DNA from 3 places in the Arthrobacter sp. HLT1-20 genome. Region 3 is predicted to be linked to each of the others. Evidence: predicted binding sites of a transcription regulator. Region 3 holds the regulator's gene; each other region holds the start of a gene.

Region 1 (6,899 bases), on a different contig from region 3:
GCGGGGGAGAGGACAGTGCCGTCCTCGAGGGTCATCTTCTGCGTGGCGTTGGCGGTGTTGAAACAGTACTGGCCCTGGCCCTTGCTGCAGGCGCGGCAGGTACCGCACACGGCACGCCAGTTCAGGATGACCCGGTCGCCCGGGACCACGTTGGTGACCCCGGCACCCACGGCACTCACAACACCTGTTGCCTCGTGTCCCAGCAGGAACGGGAAATCATCGCTGATCCCGCCCTGCTTGTAGTGCAGGTCGGTATGGCAAACACCGCTGGTCAAAATATCCACGAGTGCTTCGCCCGGGCCCGGGTCCGGGACCAGGATGGTTTCGATTGTGACGGCCGCGTCCTTGCTCAGGACTACTGCGCCTTTGACCTTATGCACCATGGAAGAGCTCCTAGAATCCGCTGTGTTCCCTGTCAGGAACATCAAATGAGGTTCCTGACAGGCTACACGGCTTCATGCACCGGCCCTGACTAGGCTGCGAGCCTGGCCACCACGTCCTTGAGGGAGGGGTTGGTTGCTGCCGTGCCGTCCGGGAACAGGATGGTGGGGACGGTCTGGTTGCCGTCGTTGAGGCTTTCCACGAGCTCTGCCGTGCCGGGAACATCTTCGATGTTGATCTCCGTGTAGCCAATGCCCTCGGCGTCCAGCTGCTTCTTCAGGCGTTTGCAATAGCCGCACCACGTGGTGGAAAACATGGTGATGCTGCCGGCGTCGGGGGTGAAATCCACGTCAAATACTCCTTGAAAGTAAAGTCTTGCTGATTGCTACTGGTGACAACGCTACCGGGTGGAGGGGATATTCCTCACCTTGTTGCAGGGTGGGTGCCTGTGCCGCGCTGGCAGTCTGTGCCACTATGGATCCCATGTGCGGACGATACGTTATGGCGAGGGCAGTGGGCGATCTGGTGGCGGAGCTGGAAGCGGAGGCCGAGGCGTCCCTTGAGCTGCGGAGCTCCTACAACGTTGCCCCCACCACGGATGTGCCCATTGTGCTGGAACGGCTCATTGACGGGGCGGTCCACCGGCAAATCCACGTTGCCAAGTGGGGCCTGGTGCCGGGCTGGGCCAAGGATCCGGCCGTGGGGGTGCGCGCCTTCAATGCGCGCAGTGAAACAGTGGCGGAGAAGCCTACGTTCCGCTCGGCCCTGAAGTCCAAACGGTGCGGCGTGCCCGTGCAGGGCTACTACGAATGGAAGAAGTCGCCGGACGGCAAGAGCAAGCAGGCCTATTTTGTGCACAGCGCCGACGGCGCGTTGATCACCTTTGCCGGGCTCTACGAATGGTGGAAGGACCCTGCCAAGGACAACGGGGCGCCCGATCAGTGGCTGCTGTCCGCCAGCATCATCACCATGGCCTCGCCTCCTGAGGGTGAGCTGGCCACCTTGCATGACAGGCTGCCGGTGCCCCTGACCGCTGAGGGATTGGCCGAATGGCTCAACCCGGAGGCTGGTGCGCCGGCACAGCTGCTGGAGATGGTCCTGGCGGATGCCTACGGCCAGGCCGCCAGCTGGCGGCTTGACCCTGTCAGCGCCGCAGTGGGTAATGTGCGCAATGACGGCCCCGAACTCATCGAGCCGATCGCACTGTAGGAGGTCAGCGCTGTAGGGTGCCGGGTACCAGCTAGACGGTGACGTTTCCGGCGTCGTCCACGGCCCAGGTGGGATTGAACGCAACTTCCCAGCGGAAACCGTCAGGATCGGCAAAGTAGCCGCTGTACCCGCCCCAGGGCTGTTGCACGGCGGGATGATCGACGACGGCGCCCGCCTCGAGTGCCTGCGCCAAGACGGCGTCGACCTCGGCAACACTGCCAACGTTGTGGCTCAGGGTGATGGGAGGGACGCCGTCGGAGGGTTCAACACCCAACTCGGCGGCCATGGCTTCCCGGTTCCACAGCGACAAAATGAGCCCATGGTTCAGCTGCAGGAAAATGACCTGGCCGGGCACTTCCTGATGAGCCGTCCAGCCCAAACCTGTGAGATAAAACTCACGGGAGCTTTCCACATTGCGGACTCCCAAAGAAATAAACGTCAACCGCTGGTCCATGGTGGAGGTTTAGTCCTCTTCGGGGGACCAGCGGCGGAAGTCCAGTGACAGGTACAGGGCCAGGGCTGCGGAATTGGTGGATTCCACCCGCAGGGCCACATCCGCCTTACCGTCGTTGAACAAGGTGTCCATGGTGGCAAGGACCAGATCCTCGGCCAGGCCGCGGCGGCGGTGTTCACGGTCGGTGATCAGTTCAATGATGAAGGGGGCATCGGGAGTGTCGTTGCCAATGGCGTGCTCCACCACGAGTACGGCAGCCACGATTTTGCCGTCGTCATCCAGGGCAACATGGGAGGCGTTGGGGAGGAAATGGCCGTATTTGCCCGCCAGGGAAGCCTGCATGTCGGCCAAGGCAACTTCGATCGAATCGCCAGCGGCGCCGGCGTCGTAGGCGGTGAAGTACAGCTCACCGAGGCGTGGGAGGTCTGACTCCTGCACGGTACGGGAAGCCATCTTGAGCTCCCGTTCCAACGGAGTGGTCTTGGCGATGAGGGTGACCATGTCAGTCATGGAACGCTCCTTCAAAAAATCGTGGTGACGCCGTCAGTGCGACTAGGCCAATGGCCATAAGGCCATGCTAGACGTCAGTTGCGTTGTCAGCTATCTACATAACGCTTTATGCGCAGAACAAATGTCCGCTCCGGCGTTTCTTCCCAATAAGCGGGTTACTTTCCGCGTGAAACTGAGCGTACACTTAAATCTATTCGGATATATGTACTAATAAGTCATTCGGATCAAGAACATGATGCTGAGTTGGCGTCGCCGGGTGGAGGTGGAGTGCACGCATGGGCACCTTTAGCGAATCAGTTACTGTGGTGCGCTCAGCCGAGGGGGTGCTGGTGCAGCTGTGGTGGCGTGGACGGCTCCATGACCTTGCCGCCGAACCATTGTGTTGGTATGAACGGCGGCCCTGGTGGGAAAGCGAGACCCGCATGCGTCCGGGCGAGGGAGTGGGATCTGTGGACACCCAAATGTGGCGGGTGCAGGTGCGCCAGGAGGGAAGTGCGGAGCTGTTAACCCTGGACCTGGTGAGGTACCGGCCCAGCGACCGCTGGCGTGTCATAAAAATCCATGACGCACTGGATGAGCACTTTAAGGAGTTGCAGGAGGGTGCATAACTTTGTCCACTTGCATTGCGCCTCGGCCTTCAGTGCCCACTACGGGGTGTCCTGGCCCGATGACTTGGCTGCAGCCGCAGCAGCTGACGGCGCCAACGCGCTTGCCATTACCGACCGGGACGGGCTCTACGGTGCCGTCAAACACGTCAAGGCCTGCATGGCTGCCGGGATTGACCCCCTTCTTGGTGTTGACCTTGCCGTGCTGGAAGAGGGGCACAACGGTGTGGAAGTGGCGGGGCGGGTGGTGATCCTGGCCCATGGTGGGGGATTCGTGGCGCCGGGCGCAGGGTACGGTGCCCTGTGCCGCCTCATTTCTGCCGCGCATGAGCAGCCCCTGGTGGGCCTCACCCTGGCCCAACTGGCCACAGCCGTGCTGGATCCGGCGTCCGGCAGGGCCGCGCTGACAGTTTTGCTGGGTCCCGCATCTCCCGTGGGCAGGGCGCTCAACGGGCGCAAATACCTCCTTCCACGCACCAAATTCCTTGCATGGCGCAATGCCATGCCCGTGGGGTCCCTTGTGGTGGAAATCCTGAGTCACCTGAGCGCTCCCGGCGCGCCCATGAGCACCTCCCATGCCGTGCGCATGCTGAAACTGGCGCAGGAATTTGATGTGCCTGCCGTTCTGAGCAACGCCGTGCGCTACAGCTGTGAAGACGATGCCCCAACGGCGGATGTCCTGGACGCTGCCAGGAACATCTCGCCCCTGGAAAAGCTCAATGACCTGCAACCCACGGGGCAGGCCTGGCTTAAAAATGCTGCCCAGATGCAGGCAGTGGCCCAGGAGATTGTCCACCAGGGCGGCTATGGCGGTGCCGAGCTGAGGCAGTTGTGGTCCAACACGGAACAATTGGCGGACAAGTGCAGGCTTGACCCCGCAGCCGATCTTGGCTGGAAGCAGCCCAAAACCCCGGAGTCATCGGTGTTGGGGCTGACGCAGCCAGCAGGCATGGAGCTGCGTCAACGCACTGAAGCCGGGCTGAACCAGCGCTTTGGGGGACTCCCGGACGGACAGCTGCGCACGGTGCGCAGCCGGTTGGAAACAGAACTGGCCACCATCAGCGGCTTGGGCTTCGATTCTTATTTTCTTACCGTGGCCGAGGTCTCGGAGATGATCCGTGACATGGGGGTGCGCCGGGCGGCACGCGGGTCCGGGGCGTCGTCGCTGGTCAACTATTTGCTGGGCATCAGCGCGGTTGACCCCATCGCCAACGACCTGCTCTTTGAACGGTTCCTCTCCCTAGACAGGTCAACGCTGCCGGACATTGACCTTGATGTGGAAAGCGCCGAACGCCACAACGTGTACAGGCGCATCTTTGAGCGTTTCGGCCCACAACGGGTCACCCTGATGAGCATGCAAAACAGCTACCGGGCCCGCGGTGCTGTCAGGGATGCGGGCCTGGCGCTGGGCATGGACAAAGGTGAGATTGACCAAATTGCCAAACAGCTGTGGCGGTTTTCGGCTGGATCCTTCAGGGAAGCATTGGAGGAGAAACCCGAGCTGCGTGACTTTGCCGCCCAGGTGGAAAGCTCCCGCAATGCGCCAGGAAGCGCCCAGCTGGATCTGCTGGTTGACCTCACCGAACGCCTGGACAGTTTGCCTAGGCACATTTCCATGCACCCGTGCGGGGTGATTCTGGGGGATTCGACCCTGCTGAACAGGACGCCCGTGCAACCGAGCGGGCTGGGCCTGCCCATGAGCCAATTTGATAAACACGACATGGATGCCATGGGCATGCTCAAACTCGATGTGCTGGGTGTGCGCATGCAAAGCGCCATGGCCTATGCCGTACGGGAAATCATCCGCCTGCACCCCTCCAGGGAAGCCGTTGCCGCCGAGGGCGGGCACCCCCCGGAGGCGCCGTTCATCAGCGACGGCGGCGGCATTGACCTAGATGCCGTCCCGTTCGACGACGAACCCACCTTTGAACTGATCCGCAGCACCCACACGCTGGGCTGTTTTCAGATTGAGTCCCCGGGCCAGCGTGAACTGGTGGGCAAGATGGCGCCCACCGAGTTCAGTGACCTGGTCATTGACATTTCCTTGTTCAGGCCCGGGCCCATGAAATCAAACATGGTGAAACCGTTCCTGGAGAACAGGGCGGGCTTCACCCCCGCCCACTACGCTCACCCGGATCTCATCCCGGCCCTTGCGGAGACGCATGGGGTGACGGTTTTTCATGAGCAGGTGCTGCGGACCTTCAGCGTCATGACCAAATGCACCCTGTCACGTGCCGACGAGTTCCGGCGCGGGCTGGGAAAACCGGCAGTGGAGCCAGCCATCGAAAAGTACTTCAGGGAACACGCGGCTGCGCACGGCTACAGCACGGCTGTCATTGATGAGGTCTGGGAGACACTGAAGGCTTTTGGGAGTTTTGGTTTCTGCAAGGCCCATGGGGCCGCTTTTGCCGTGCCCACCTATCAGTCGGCGTGGCTGAAGGCGCACCATCCGGCCGAGTTCCTGACGGGGCTGTGGGAGCACGATCCCGGTATGTACCCGCGGCGTCTGCTGGTGGCCGAGGCCCGGCGCCTGGGCATCCCCATTCTGCCGCTGGACATCAACGCCAGCGGTGGCCAATACAGTGCCGAGCGGACGGCCGGCAATGTGACGGGCATCCGCATGAGCATGGCCGGCGTGTATGGACTCTCCGGGACGGAACTGAAACGGATCCTCAACGGCCAGCCCTATGACTCGCTGGCTGATCTGCGCGATCGGGCCAGGCTGAGCCGGCCGGCGTTGAAGCGGCTCGCCCAGCTGGGTGCCCTGGATTCCCTGCACCACCAGGCGCAAAGCCTGACCGGCAATACGGCAAACCGGGCCGACCTCATAGCCCATGTCAACAGCCTGCCCGCGGGCAAGTCCAGCAAGCGCAACCATCCCATTGCGGGCCAGCTGCACCTGCCCATGGGGGATGTGGAATTGGGCGCTTTGCCAGCTGTGCACCCGGCGGCCAGTATGGCGGAGACGGTGCGCACAGAACTTGACCTGCTGTCCATGGACGTGAGCGATCACCTGATGGGAAGTTATGCACCACTTCTGAATCAGTTGGGGGTGAGCCGGGCGGATCAGCTGCTGGGCCTGCGCAATAACAGTGAGGTGTTGGTGGCAGGGGTTCGGGTGGCCACGCAAACGCCACCCATGAGGGGCGGGAAGCGGGTGGTGTTCATCAGCATTGACGACGGCACCGGGTGCGTGGACACCACCTTCTTCACGGAGGCGCAGGAAAAGTCGGGGCCCTTGCTTTTCGGCACTAGGATGCTCCTGATCCGGGGCCTGACGCGGCGCACGGGACCACGGGGGATCACTGTGCAGGCATTGGAGGCCTGGGACTTGCAAAACACGCCCCTGCTCCCGGCGCCTCCCGTGTTGGAAGGGGTCCCACCAACCCGATACCATCAAAGAGGCTCACAGCAACCCCCGTATGTTGCTTAGACATGGAGCCACACAGGACAAAACAAGGAGTTAAACGTGCCAGTGGATACACAAATCACCATCAATGTCGAGGGCGTCGCGACTTCGGTGGCCACCGGCACCACCGGCGCGGAGCTGTTCTTTGAACGCCGCGAAGTAGTTGTCATGCGCGTGGACGGGGTGTTGAAGGACCTTTCGGCAGTGCTGGATGCGGACGCTTCCGTGGAGCCCGTGGCCATTGATTCCCCCGACGGCCTAGACGTTTTGCGCCACTCAACGGCCCACGTCATGGCCCAGGCTGTGCAGCAGCTGCGCCCCGACGCCAAGC
Region 2 (6,899 bases), on a different contig from region 3:
GTTGGCGTGCCGGTCAAGCGCCCGGCTCCGGGTCTGGTCCGGGGAAGCCATGGCGCCGGTGACGTCTTGGAGCAACTGCCCCGACAAGGCCCGCGTGTCCCCCACAGTTTGGCTGGCCTGCACCGACATATTTGCCCCTAAGTCCTCAAGAGTTGGTTCACGGCAGCCCTATGCGTTGTCGCGGCGGCACGTCTATGACCAGTCTTATGGCCGCCATGGCGCAATGCAACATGGCCCAACCCTCGCTTTAGGCGGGCCACCCACCATATGCTGAGCTAATCACTAACATCGACGTTGGGAGCCCCATGATTATCTCCACAGCTGATCTCTACGATGAACGAGGGCCGGAGCTGGCCTCCGTGTCAGTACAATTCCGGGATTTCGGTGCCGTGACAGCTTTTAGCGGCCCGGCCCGGACCATCCGTTGCTCGGCGGACAACGCGCTGATAAAGACCATCTTGGCCACCCCGGGCCGGGGCGCCGTTCTGGTGGTGGATGGCGGCGGCTCCTTGGAGACTGCCCTCATGGGGGACATGATTGCGCAGTCGGCCGTGGACAACGGCTGGTCCGGGGTGATTATTTATGGCGCCATCCGCGACAGTGAAGTGATCCGGACGCTGCCCCTGGGCGTGAAAGCGCTGGGCACCAACCCGGCCAAGAGCGCCAAGAATGGCATTGGACGCCAGGATGTCCCCCTGCATCTAGGTCATGTGACCATCACCCCGGGCGACATGGTTTATGCCGACCCCGACGGGATCTTGGTCACGAAAGCCTCCTGAGCGGCACTTGGGCAGCCCTCACTTAGGCGCCGTCTGAGGCCCAGGCCACCTCGAGCACCACATCCGCTTCATCCCGCAGCTCCGTCCCGTCCTGGGCAACCGCGGTGGCGGCCATGGCACTGATCAGCGGTCCCCCGCTGGCAACATCCAAGTGGGTCACCTGGTATTGGCTTTGCCACTTCACAAAACCGTTGGGCAATATGGTGCCCGCAACCAGGTCATCGCGAGAAGAATTTTCGATGTAGCGCAATTGTGCCATGTCGGCATTGCTCAAGGACATGGGCACCAGCCGCACATGCTCCAGCGGCTCCGTCCCGTCGTTGATGACATAGCTGGTGAAGGTGACCACCCGTCCCGGGCCGGCAGCGGCCGAACGTGTTGTGTGCAGCAGCGTCAGCCCCCTTCGCGGCCGGTCTTCGTGCTGCGGTCGCTCACTTGCGTGTAGCTTTTGTTGCTCCATAATTTTTGCCGATCCATGCCAGCACTCCCTGAAGATTCCACGCCTGCATTAAAGGAGTGCTGAGCCAAGAGATTGTGACGCGGTTTCTAAATCATCCTTGCACAAGTCCTAGGCGGGAAAATTCCTGGGACCCAGAAGTGGCTGCAACAGGGCCTTCTTCGAAGCAGATATCCGCACCAACCTGCCGTTGGATTCGTCAAGAAAGGCCAGGACTGTTTCTGCCACAACACACTTGGCTTGCGTGACGGGGTCAAAGATCGCATAGGCCACGATGAAACTGGCACCCTTGATGGAGCTGATCCACACATCCACCACGGCAGGCATGTTGCGGTAGTTCAGTGGCGTCAGGTACTTGACCCTGTGTTCCACCCCTAGGGCTTGAGTATTTTCCGGCAGATCCGCAAACACGGGACGAGCAACGGCAACGCCGGGGAGGCCCGTGCCGGCGGGTGGGCCAAAAGCGTGCACCCGCGCCTCCTCCAGAATCCGCAGAACCTCCACGTTGTTGATGTGCCCGTAGGCATCCATGTCTCCCCAGCGCATGGGCACGGCAAGCGTAAGTGGGCTGCCGCCGTCGAACTTCTCCGGGAAAGTCGCCATCTACGGCACCGCCCCTTCCGTCGGCATGGCTGCCAACAGCTGCGCCTGCGCGGCGTCGAGATAGTTGCCCAGTTCGGTGGCGGCCGCGGCGCCGTGCCCGGCACGCCAGAGGGAAAAAATTCGCGCATTTTCGGTGCTGTAGGGGGCGTGGAAGTCAGGATCCTGGGCCATGGCATGGAAAACCAGGCGCATCTCGGCCTGCACGTGCGCCATGAGCGCATCCAGCCGGCTGCTTTGCGCCAAAGAAACCACCAGGGCGTGGAACTTTTGGTTGGCGTCCGCCATGTCAGCCACGTCGAGGCGCTCTTGTGCGGCAAGCCCCTGCTGCACAGCGTCCGCGAGCGCCTGCTCGGTGGCAGCCGGGCGGCCCAGCAGCAAGGCAGCCGGTTCCAGGACACGCCGAATCCTGTACATCTCCTGCACGTCGGCGCATGTGGGCCGCGCCACGAAGACTCCGCGATTGGGAATTTTAGTCACGATGCGTTCGGCCCCCAACACCGTGAAGGCATCCCTCAAGGTGTTCCGGGAAACGCCCAGCGCCTCGCCCAGGGACTGCTCGGAGAGCTTGGCGCCGGGGAGAAGCTCACCGCTGAGGATGGCGGAACGCAGCTTGTCCACGACAGCGTTCGAAGTGTGGGCGTGCCTGGGATTCTTTAGTGGTTCGCGGACAGTCACCTGCGCACTGACCATTCTCGGTTCAGGATGGCGTAGTGGCGCAGCGAGACCCACTCGCCCTTGCACCAATCGGCCTCCACAAATGTGGCTTCCAGGCGCATCCCCAACCGGGTCATCAACGCCGCTGATTTTTCATTGCGGTCATCGCAGATGCCCTCCACCCGGTGCCAGCCAAAATGGTTGAAGGCGATCTCCAGGGCGGCGGTGCAGGCCGTAAAGGCAATGCCACGGCCTTGTACCGCGGGGCTGAAAACAAAACCGATCTCGCCCCGGAGCGGATTTGCCGCATCCCACTTGAGCAGGACCTCCCCAACGGCCTCATGAGAGGCCCCGTGCTCCACAGCCAAGTCCAGCCACTGGCCGGGAGTTTGCAGCTCTTTTTGGGCCACCATGGCCGCCAGAGTCAGCTGGGTGTCGGCCACAGTGTGCGGCGGGTGGGGCAGGTACCGGGCCACCTTGGCCATGGAACGGTACTGGTTGACTGCTGGCACATCCGCCATGGTGACCGGGCGCAGGCGCTGGCCCTGGGCTTGGTATGGGTAAGGCGGTTGCACCGGGGCAGGTACAGTGCCAGCAACTGAAGACATGTTCAGATCCTAGTGGTGAATCGGCCGCCCACACCCCATCGCGCCTCCGGCGCGGGCCGTGGCCAACGCCCCGGATCGTCTCGGTACTTTCGCGGGAAACAGTCAGAGTCCTTGGGTAACATGAGCCCATGTCTGTTGCCCCAACCGCCCGACGCCGCGTGGAACTTGTTCTGGTTCCACTCGTGGCCGCCTTTTGCATGGCCTTGATTATTGGCGCCATTGTGCTCGACCGCGACGGGCGCCCGTGCTCCACACCTAACTGGGACAACCACGTGAGCGTCACCTTGAGCGATTCATCCAAGGTGGCAAGTGTCACGGCATGTTCGGGCAGCGAATGCGTCCCCATGGCTCCGATGTTTGCCAAAAGCAGCACGGGAAGCACCCGGCTGCTGGCCCACCAGAAAGATGGATCGTGGCTGTTGAATGTGGGGGCGCAACCACCCTCCGCCATTAGTTTTCAGGCCTTCGATCAGGGCGGAAATGTTCTGGCCGCGAAGTCCACGGATTTGAACTGGACACGAGTTTCCGGCAATGAACGTTGTGGCGGCCGCATGGCGGACATCAAAGTAGGCTTGGCTGTTCCCTAGGGCCAACCCGCAGATTTGTTAGCGGTTCACGAAGTAAATGAGCACACCGGCAGCCCAGGTGCCGGCGGCCAGGGAAGCAAACGCAAACTCCACCAAGATGCCCAGTCCCGTGGCCTTGAGCGCTGCCACGGAGGACGATATGGCCGGGCGGAACTCCTTTTGCCGGGCAAATTCTGACAGGAACAAGCCAACGGCGAACCCTACCAGCAGGCCCACCACCGGAATCACAAAGAAGCCAACCACCCCCAACACCAGGCCGATGACCACGGATCTGCCGGGAATGGCTCGCTGCTTCATGACCCGGCCGGTCAGCACGGCACTGGAGACCATGCCCGCTGCAACAAATAGCACAGCAATGCTAAAAACTATCCAACCCAGCGGGGAGCCCAGCACCAGGGCCCACACCAGCAGGCTCACACCTATCAGCAGGCTTCCGGGAAGCACGGGCACAATGACCCCCGTGGCCCCCACGGCAATGGCCAGGCCGCAAATAATTGTCCAAATGATCTGTGCATCCATCCTGCAATAGTGCCACCCTTGACACCGGCCGGTTTCACGGCGTCAAATAGTTAATAGAATATTTATTCTGGAAACTATTGCACTATGGTAACGGTCGGCGTATTCTTTGGGTATGAGTATTCCGGTGATTGCCCCCGGGGACCGGGGCGGTGGAGCCACACAGGATGTGGCGCAGTTGCTCGCTGGGATTGCTCTTCCTTCCATTGAACCCTTTGGCCCTGACAATGCCGTATTGGCGGGGCTCCCGGCTTTTGCTCCCTCGGCTGCGCCGGACCCGGAACCGCCGTCCCGGGTGGGTGTCGCCCGGGGTGTTTATGACTCGGCAATGGCGGCGTTGGCTGTTGTGAAGCGTCTGGAGGATGCTACTGCCGCGTGCAAGGCGGCGTTGGTGGCGCGGGTGATGGGTGCGGCCCAGGTGGAAGCCACGGCTGTGGCGTTGGATAGTTGGCAGTCGGGGGTGGCTGCCAGCAGTGCGTGCGCGGAGATCGCCTTGACCCTGTGCATCCCGGAACGCACCGCCACGGCGCTGTCCCATCAGGCCGTGGAGCTTCTGGCCCACCCCGCCACCATGGCGGCGTTGATGACGGGGGAGCTTTCCTTCCGGCATGCGGGCATCATCATTGATGAAGGGCAGACGCTAGCGGAAACCCCTGGAATTACTGCAACGGAAATGGCAGCGTTCGAGGCACGTTTGTTGGTCCTGGCGCCGGGGACCACGGCGTCGGGGTTTGCCGTGAAGGCCCGGCGTGCGCGGGAGTCCACGCACCCACAGACTCTGACAACGCGTACCCAGCAGGCGTACGGCAGGCGGGCAATGACACTGGAGGCGGGCAAGGACGGCATGTCGTGGCTGACTCTGCACCTGCCCGCCGTGGCGGCTGAGGGTGTCTGGGTGAATTGCACCCGCACGGCCCGCGCCATCAAACGAGAAGCACAAAAGCGGGCAGCCACCACAGGGGCGGGCACTGCGAGGGTGGGTGCTGCGGGGAAGGATTCCGGGGAGTACCGGACTCTGACCCAGCTGCGGATCGACGTGGCCGCCGCCCTCTTGCTGAACCAGCACCCCCTAGACGGCAGCGGCAGTGGCCCCACGGATGGCGATGTCTCTGGTGCCGGTGCATCTGGTGGTGCCGGTACCGCTGCGGGCGGCCCTGCTGACCGGGGCGGCAGTTTCTCGGCAGGCAGCGGCAGTGCCGAGACGGGCAGCGGCAGTGCCGAGACGGGCAGTGCTGCCGCGGGCATCGCTGGCAGTGCTGGCAGTGCTGGCAGTGCTGGCAGCGGCACCGGCAGCGACTGGGCAGGCTGGACTGGCGCCGATCCCGGGGCCGGAAGTGAAGTTCCTTTTGGCAGCAGCTCTGCTTTTGGGGTCACCTTGTTTGACCAGGAGCCCGTCTGGGCACACCGAGACCCCAACGAACCTGTGGGCCGCTACCTGAATCCGGACCCCACCGCCGTTCCCGAACCACGCACCAGCACCAACACCAACACCAACCTGACGGCGGGCCTGGTCCCGGAGCCTGGCAGCGAGGTGCAGGTGTTGGCCGGAGTAGTGTGTGAAGGCGAAATCCTGCCCTCCGCGGATGAAACTGTGGCAGTGAGTGGCTACCTCGACGGTGACGCCGGGGAGGATGAAGTCATTTCCGGGGAGTTGCTCGGGGACGGTTCGGGCTATGTTGCCGGGGTGGTCGATGGTCTCCCGGAGGACCCGGATCGCGACTACCTGGAGCAGCTGGCGGCCATCATCGAGCACAAATTGATCACCGACCCTCCCCTGCCCGAGGCCACCATCTTGCTCACTGTGCCGTTCCTGGGGGCGCTGGGCATCACCGATGAACCGGCGCAGCTGGTGGGCAGCAGCGCCAGTTCCGGGCCAGTGCCGGAAAGTATTGCCCGGCAGCTTGCCGCCAATGCCGGCACGTTCCTGCGCGTGTTGACCGATCCCATCAGCGGTGAACCGTTGGGATTGACCCCGGAGCGGTACAGGATGCGCGACAGCGAAAAGGCTGTCCTGCGTGCGCTGGCACAGGGCTGTTACTACCCGAACTGCACCAACCCTGTGATGGACACCGAAACAGACCACCTCACCGCGTGGGAGAACGGCGGGAGCACCACACCGGAGAACATGCGCCCGGCCTGTAAACGCCACCACATGCTCCGGCACTTCAAGGACGACAAAGACAGGCACGGCAACCACCGCGTCGATCAAGACCCCGACCGCCACCAGATCCGGCTGCGTGGCTGGACGCCCCGGATTGAGCAAGACGGCAGGGTCGGATGGATCTCACCATCCGGGAAATACCACCACCCCCAGAACCGGGAACCCCTGTACCCAGCCTTCCCCAAATGGCTCAAGAAACGCCTTAACAAAACACTCACCCCCACCAAGCCCGACATCAGCCGCGTGGAACAACTCATTCTCAAATACCTCAAACGCCACCCACACTGACAGCACTCTTGACACGTAGGTTTGGGCGCCCCAGCGTCCATGGAGACTGACTTTGGTCGCTAGCGGCGGCGGCGCACTAGGCGGTTGCTCGTGACGGCACCTGCACCCAGCATCAGGACCAGGAGCGCCGCAATGACCGAGGCGTCCAATCCCACGGCACCGGTCTTGGCGAGCGCACCAGCTCCGGTTCCTGCAGCGGTGCCAGCCACATTGCCTGCGTTGCCGCCAGCGTTGTTGCCTGCGTTG
Region 3 (6,899 bases):
GCAACAGATTCCGGCAGCTACGGCTTGGTGCGGGTGACGCGCAAAATCCTGAACGCCTTGTTGGTGGAGTCGCGGGCCACGGTGAACCCGGCGTCGGGGAACTGTTCGGTCAGTTCGGTGGTCAGCCAGCGCTGCAGCGAATCCGAGCCCAGGTTCTTTTGAACCACCAGGTACGCGGTGCCGTTGTGGGCCAGACGCGGCAGCCACATCAGCAGGATCGAATGCAGTTCCGCTTTGCCCACGCGGATGGGCGGGTTGGACCAGATGGTGTTGAAGCGCACATCCGGCTCGACCGCGTCCGGGGTGGAGGCGCGGACGTTGTCCAGGCCAAGGGCCTTGGCGTTGTCAATGGTCAGCTCGATGGAGCGCTCATTGACGTCCACGGCGTAGACGGTTGCTGCGGGGGAGTGCAGGGCCAGACTCAGCGCGATAGGGCCCCAGCCGCAACCAATGTCCAGCAGATTGCCTGCGGCGGCGGGCGGCGGCGCCTCGGAGAGCAGAATGGTGGTGCCCTTGTCCACCCCGTCGGGGCTGAAGATGCCCCCCGCTGTTTGCAATTGACGTGTTGCACCGACCAAAACCACGCTGAGGGGTCGGCGTTTCATCGGTGTTGACGGTTGTGAACTGAAATAGTGATCTGCACCCTGAGTACCCATAGTCATGCCAGATTAGTGCGAATTCGCGCGTTTGTGTATCTAGGCGCGCCTAAGCGCCACCGGGAGCGGTGCTGGCTTATCCACAAGCTCTGGGCTGAAAAGGTGTGAGTGTGGGCGGCCGCGACTACGATTGAGGGTAAGCGTCTATGAGGAGAATATGTCCAACGCATCTGCACACACTGGTTCCGACAATAACGAGCTGCCCGACGGCGGCAAGAACGGGACACCTTCGCAAAAGTCCGGCCAAGGTGGCACGGATCTATCGGTTGCCGAGATTGAAGCCGTCATTGAACGGATCTTGGCGAAGGACGCGGCAACAAGCCGTGCCGTGCGTGCCGACAGCGAGTTGGATGCCCAGGATCCTCATGGCGGCACTCCCGCCACGCGGCCCCTGGGCGGGCAGGCCCAGGCCGTATCCACCCTTGACTTCCAACACAGCAGTTTTGACGGTGCCCAGGAAGAACTTGCTGAGCGCAACGCCCTGCGCCGTCGCTCAGGGCTGTCCACGGAACTTGAAGACGTCACAGAGGTGGAATACCGCCAGTTGCGGTTGGAGCGCGTTGTCTTGGCCGGACTGTGGTCCCAAGGCACCATGGCCGACGCCGAGAACTCCCTTCGCGAGCTGGCGGCACTCGCCGAAACGGCCGGCTCCGAGGTGCTCGACGGAATGGTGCAGCGCCGTGCCAAGCCGGACCCGGCCACCTACCTTGGCACCGGCAAGGCCCAAGAACTCAAGGAAATTGTCCAGGCCACGGGCGCGGACACCGTGATCATTGACGGCGACCTGGCCCCGTCCCAGCGGCGTACCCTGGAAGAAGTTGTCAAGGTCAAGGTCATTGACAGGACAGCCCTGATCCTGGATATCTTCGCCCAGCACGCAAAGTCACGTGAAGGTCGGGCCCAGGTTGAACTGGCCCAAATGGAATACCTGCTGCCGCGCCTGCGTGGCTGGGGCGAGTCCATGTCCCGCCAGGCTGGTGGCCGTGTGGGCGCCGCCGGCGGTGGCATTGGTTCCCGTGGACCCGGTGAAACCAAGATGGAGCTGGACAGGCGAAAAATTCGCACCAAGATGGCCAAGCTGCGCCGGGAGATTGCCGCCATGAAGCCGGCACGCGAAACCAAGCGTGCCAACCGCAAGCGCAACAACGTGCCCTCGGTGGCCATTGCCGGTTACACCAATGCCGGAAAGTCGTCCCTGCTGAACCGTCTCACCGATGCCGGCGTATTGGTAGAAAATGCCTTGTTCGCCACCTTGGATCCCACAGTGCGCAAGACCGAGACGGCCGACGGCCTGGGCTACACACTGGTGGACACCGTTGGGTTTGTGCGTTCGCTGCCCACCCAGTTGGTTGAAGCCTTCCGCTCCACTTTGGAGGAGGTGGCGGACGCAGACTTGATCCTGCACATTGTGGACGCCTCCCACCCCGATCCCGAGGGGCAGATTGCTGCCGTTCGAACAGTCTTCGCCGAAGTCGATGCGCTGAAGATCCCTGAGCTGATCATCTTGAACAAGGGGGACATCGCCGATCCTTTTGTGGTGGAACGGCTGCGCCAGCACGAGGCCAACACTGTAGTGGTTTCCGCCCGAACGGGGCAAGGCATCGAAGAGCTGCTCCAGGCCATCAGCGAGGGAATTCCGCACCCCAGCGTCACCTTGACGCTGCTGATCCCCTACGACCGCGGCGATGTTTTGAACAAGTTACACCGCTCCGACGCCGAGATCATCACGCTGGAGCACGGCGAGCACGGAACTGTGGCCCACGTCCGGGTCCGCGAAGACCTGGCAGCCGAGGTTGAACCGTTTGTCCAACATGGCTGACAGTGAATTTTCGCAACAAGCACTGGAACTTCTGGACAGGGCTGTGGAAGCCATGGGCGGCCAACGCCGTGATGGCCAGCATGAGATGGTGCGCCGTGTGGTGGGCGCCATTGAAAGCGGCGACCACCTGTTGGTGCAGGCCGGAACAGGCACGGGAAAATCGCTTGCCTATCTGATCCCGCTGATTGTCAATGCCCTCACCAGTGACAAGCCGGCAGTGGTGGCCACGGCCACCCTGGCGCTGCAGGCCCAGATTGTGGGCCGTGATGTGCCGCGCCTGCTCGCTGCCCTGGAACCTCTCCTGCCGCGCGCCATTGATGTTGCCCTGGTCAAAGGCCGCAGCAACTACGTGTGCAAGCAGAAGCTGGGTGGCGGTTTCCCCTCCGAGGACACCGGCGAAGGCGCCTTGTTCACGCTCGGAGAAGATTCATCCGTCAACCATTTGCCGGGGGCTGCCACCGGCCCCACATCTCAGCTGGGGAGGGAGGTGGTGCGGCTTCGTGAGTGGGCGCAGGACACCGACACCGGTGATCGGGACGAGCTGGTCCCCGGCGTGACCGATAAGGCCTGGCGGCAGGTGTCAGTGACCTCCATGGAATGCCTGGGGGCGCAAAAGTGCCCGCTGGCCACCGAATGCTTCTCGGAATTGGCACGCGCCCGCGGCGCCGAGGCTGACATTGTGGTGACCAACCACGCCATGCTGGCCATCAGCGCGTTCGAAGGTATTGCGGTCCTGCCCGATTACGACGTGGTGGTGGTGGATGAGGCCCACGAATTGCAGGACCGTGTCACCGGCGCAGTCACGGGACAGCTCTCGGTGCAAATGGTGCAGGCAGCGGCCTCCAGCACCCGCAAGCACACGGCGGTTTCCGTTGACGCCATTCACGCCAGCGCGGCAGCCCTTGACCTGGCCTTCGCCGGCACGGCAGAGGGGCTGCTGCCCAATGGCCTGAACCCAACCCAAAGCCAAGCAATTGAACAAGTGCGTGACGCCGTGCGGGCGGCACTCTCGGATTCCAAGCCCGAAGGCAACGCTGCCGTGGACGGGGGCCGTTCCATTGCCCGGGCCCGGCTGAACCTGATCTTCGACCTGTGCGAGCGGTTGTTGGCCGCCGCTGATGCCCGAGAGGTGGTGTGGGCCTCACGGCCGGGGAGCTTCACCCCGGGCAAGGGCTACCAGAAGGCCGACGACGGCGAGCCGGCCGTCATCAACATTGCACCGCTCAGTGTGGCCATGAAGCTGCGCGAGGGCTTGTTCGCCGACCGCACAGTGGTGCTGACCTCGGCAACCTTGGCCATTGGCGAGTCTTTCCAGGCAACGGCAGGCGGACTGGGCCTCTTGGGCCCCAACGCACCCTCCTGGACGGGGGCCGACGTCGGCTCTCCCTTTGACTACCCCAAGCAAGGCATGCTGTATGTGGCGGCACATCTGCAAAAACCGGGTTTTGGCATGTCAGCGGAGCAACTGGATGAACTTGCTGCGCTGATCACCGCCGCCGGCGGCGGAACGTTGGCGCTGTTCTCGTCGCGGCGTGCAGCCGAAGACGCTGCAGAGAAACTGCGCAAGAAACTCTCCGTCAAGATTTTGTGCCAGGGCGATTCCTCCATGGCCGGGCTCATCAAGGAATTTGCCGATGAACCGGACACCTGCCTGTTCGGCACCATGTCACTGTGGCAGGGTGTTGACGTGCAGGGTGCCTCCTGCCGGCTGGTGGTCATTGACAGGATTCCGTTCCCACGCCCGGATGACCCCTTGGTGACAGCTAGGGCCCGTGCGGTTGCGCAAAGCGGTGGCGACGGTTTCATCGCCATCTCCGCCACCCACGCAGCCGTGCGGCTGGCCCAGGGTGTGGGGCGCCTGATCCGCTCCAGCGCCGACAGGGGAGTCGTGGCAGTGCTCGATTCACGCCTGGCCAACGCCAGCTACGGCGGGTTCCTGCGCGCAGCCCTCCCGCCGTTCTGGGCCACCAAGGACCGTGCCGTGGCTCTGGCTGCCCTGGAACGGCTCTCCGGCAAATAACGCCAAGGGCCAGGAACGGGTATTTTTGTAGGCTACGTAAAGGAGACACCAAAGGCCCCAAGCGCTCCCACTGCTCGCAAGCTCGCAGCGGGGCCCTCGCGCTCGTGGGCCCAGCCCGCGGCCGACGTGTCGGATAGTAGCCGGAAAATACCCGTTCCTGGCCCTCAGGAACAATGAATCCGTATGCGTGTTATTTGGCGCGCCTAGAGGCTGCGGAGCACCGAGACTACTTTGCCCATGATGGTGGCGTGGTCGCCCAAGATGGGTTCGTAGCGTGTGTTCTGGGGCAGTAGCCAGGTGTGGCCGTCGCGCTGGCGGAAGGTCTTCACTGTGGCTTCATCGTCCAGAAGTGCTGCCACAATGTCGCCGTTGTTGGCTGTTTGCTGTTGCCGCACCACAACCCAGTCGCCGTCGCAGATTGCGGCGTCGATCATGGAATCGCCCTGGACCTTGAGCATGAACAGCTCACCGCTGCCCACAATCTGCCGTGGCAACGGCATAATGTCATCCACCGACTGGTCGGCCAAGATGGGCCCGCCGGCTGCGATGCGTCCCACGAGCGGAACAAAAGCAGTGTCCGAGGAACTGCTGAGCTCGGCAAAGTTGAGCCCGTTGGAGCTGCGCAACTTTGACGGGGCGCTGACGCCCTCGATTTCCACCTCGCCGTTGTCCAGAACCAGCGGAATCAAGACTTCCATGGCACGGGGACGTTTGGGATCCCTGCGCAAATAGCCATGGCGCTCAAGCTGCGTCAATTGGTGTGTGACGCTGGAAAGACTGGCCAGCCCCACGGAGTCGCCAATTTCACGCATGGAGGGCGGGTAGCCCTTGTCGGCAATGGAGCGCTGGATGCACTCGAGGATCTTTTTCTGCCGAACGGTCAACCCCTTCATGCCAGCGCGGCTGGGCGCTTGGGGGATGCGGTGCGGAGGTTCTTGAAGCGCCATGGTTCCGGGTCCTTTCTTGGCTGCCCTGAACAATGTCAGTGCCTGCTGGTGGACTGCATCTAGCGGCTAATCCTTGTAATCCAAGTTTAAGCCACAAGGCGGGCAATTTCAAACATTTGTTCTATCAACCCTTGGCAAGTGTCGTCTATAGATGCTAAAACTGTACTAGTAGCAAATTAGAACATACGTTCTATCGAAGATATGAAGCGTGGAATTTCGATCCAGTCGGCAGGTGTGGCCAAGGATCCAGATCCACGGTGAAAGGACGAGAAGTCATGAATGCAATGGTTATCTCCGCAGGAACTCTCAGCAGTACACCCAAGGGCTTGTTTGGCGGCAGCGGTGCCAGTCACCGGCCGCATCAGCTCCCGCTGGCGGCGGCGCCTGTCAAGCTTACTTTGACGCGCAGGGGCAGGCTGGTGCTCTTTGGTCTTCCGGCCCTGGTGGCCTCATCGATCCTGGTCTTTGTGGCGCTGGCCATTGTTTTCAGCTCGCTGGCGAGCCCGGCCCATGCGGGAGTGGAAAACATGGCCGTCGACATGGACAACTATGCGCATTCCGTGACAGTTCTTCAGGGTGACAGCCTGTGGAGTATCGCCGGAGCCACCAATCCGAATCGGGATGTCCGGGACGTGGTTCGTGAAATTGTTGCCCTGAATGAGTTGGGCACGGGCGTACTGCAGGCCGGCCAGCGCCTGTTCGTTCCCATCCCGAAGTAGAACACTACTGGACGGCAAGCCCACAAGACTTGCCCCAACGGTTCGGGTGAGGTGTCCGCATACTGTCACCGTTTCGGAAATTTCAGACGCTGGCAATTAAGCTGGTGTCATGGATCAGTTTGAACGCTTAGGTCAATTGCCACTCCGCGACGATCTGCGCGGACTGCATCCCTACGGCGCCCCGCAACTTGACGTTCCCGTGCTGTTGAACGTCAATGAAAACACCTTTGGCGTCCCGGCAGATGCCAAAGAGGCTATCTTGGCTGCTGTGGCCAGGGAACTTGAAGGCCTCAACAGGTACCCCGACAGGGAATTCACCACACTCCGCCAGGAATTGGCGGCGTATTTGGGCCACGGTCTCAATGAAGACAACCTGTGGGCCGCAAACGGTTCCAATGAAGTGCTGCAGCAGATCCTCCAGGCATTTGGCGGACCGGGACGCACCGCCCTGGGATTCCCGCCCACATACTCCATGTACCCCTTGCTGGCCAGTGGCACGGGAACGGGGTACCTTGCCGGCTTGCGCGAGCAAGACTACAGCTTGTCCGCGGCATCGGCCGCGGATCAAGTGCGTGCGGCCGCCCCGAACATTGTCTTCCTCTGCTCGCCCAACAATCCCACTGGAACGGCCCTCGGCCTTGACGTGGTGGAGGCTGTTTATGCAGCAGGTGAAGCATCGCAGTGCATCGTCATTGTTGATGAGGCTTATGCAGAATTTGCGCACACAGGAACCGCCAG

What was found. Region 3 encodes LexA, which represses DNA repair genes until DNA is damaged. Its sites were predicted from a motif close to TCGAACANNTGTTCGA; they were not measured.
Region 1: the regulator LexA is predicted to act here: its motif matches at 2,749-2,764, upstream of ACX80Q_RS05345 (DUF6504 family protein).
Region 2: the regulator LexA is predicted to act here: its motif matches at 4,262-4,277, upstream of ACX80Q_RS10500 (HNH endonuclease signature motif containing protein).

What each region holds. Positions count from the first base shown of each region.
Region 1 covers NZ_JBTNDR010000006.1:56,311-63,209, forward strand. The annotation lists gene ACX80Q_RS05320 (S-(hydroxymethyl)mycothiol dehydrogenase) at 1-383, opposite strand, end outside; gene ACX80Q_RS05325 (mycoredoxin) at 473-730, opposite strand; gene ACX80Q_RS05330 (SOS response-associated peptidase) at 865-1,590, shown strand; gene ACX80Q_RS05335 (VOC family protein) at 1,622-2,044, opposite strand; gene ACX80Q_RS05340 (GNAT family N-acetyltransferase) at 2,054-2,554, opposite strand; gene ACX80Q_RS05345 (DUF6504 family protein) at 2,830-3,162, shown strand; gene ACX80Q_RS05350 (DNA polymerase III subunit alpha) at 3,155-6,592, shown strand; gene thrS (threonine--tRNA ligase) at 6,635-6,899, shown strand, end outside.
Region 2 covers NZ_JBTNDR010000016.1:39,804-46,702, forward strand. The annotation lists gene ACX80Q_RS10460 (FAD-binding and (Fe-S)-binding domain-containing protein) at 1-129, opposite strand, end outside; gene rraA (ribonuclease E activity regulator RraA) at 306-779, shown strand; gene ACX80Q_RS10470 (hypothetical protein) at 802-1,239, opposite strand; gene ACX80Q_RS10475 (acyl-CoA thioesterase) at 1,348-1,839, opposite strand; gene ACX80Q_RS10480 (GntR family transcriptional regulator) at 1,840-2,457, opposite strand; gene ACX80Q_RS10485 (GNAT family N-acetyltransferase) at 2,511-3,101, opposite strand; gene ACX80Q_RS10490 (hypothetical protein) at 3,230-3,688, shown strand; gene ACX80Q_RS10495 (DUF456 domain-containing protein) at 3,707-4,207, opposite strand; gene ACX80Q_RS10500 (HNH endonuclease signature motif containing protein) at 4,320-6,653, shown strand; gene ACX80Q_RS10505 (HtaA domain-containing protein) at 6,713-6,899, opposite strand, start outside.
Region 3 covers NZ_JBTNDR010000014.1:84,151-91,049, forward strand. The annotation lists gene ACX80Q_RS09720 (class I SAM-dependent methyltransferase) at 18-605, opposite strand; gene hflX (GTPase HflX) at 814-2,475, shown strand; gene ACX80Q_RS09730 (ATP-dependent DNA helicase) at 2,468-4,495, shown strand; gene lexA (transcriptional repressor LexA) at 4,699-5,442, opposite strand; gene ACX80Q_RS09740 (LysM peptidoglycan-binding domain-containing protein) at 5,718-6,161, shown strand; gene ACX80Q_RS09745 (histidinol-phosphate transaminase) at 6,271-6,899, shown strand, end outside.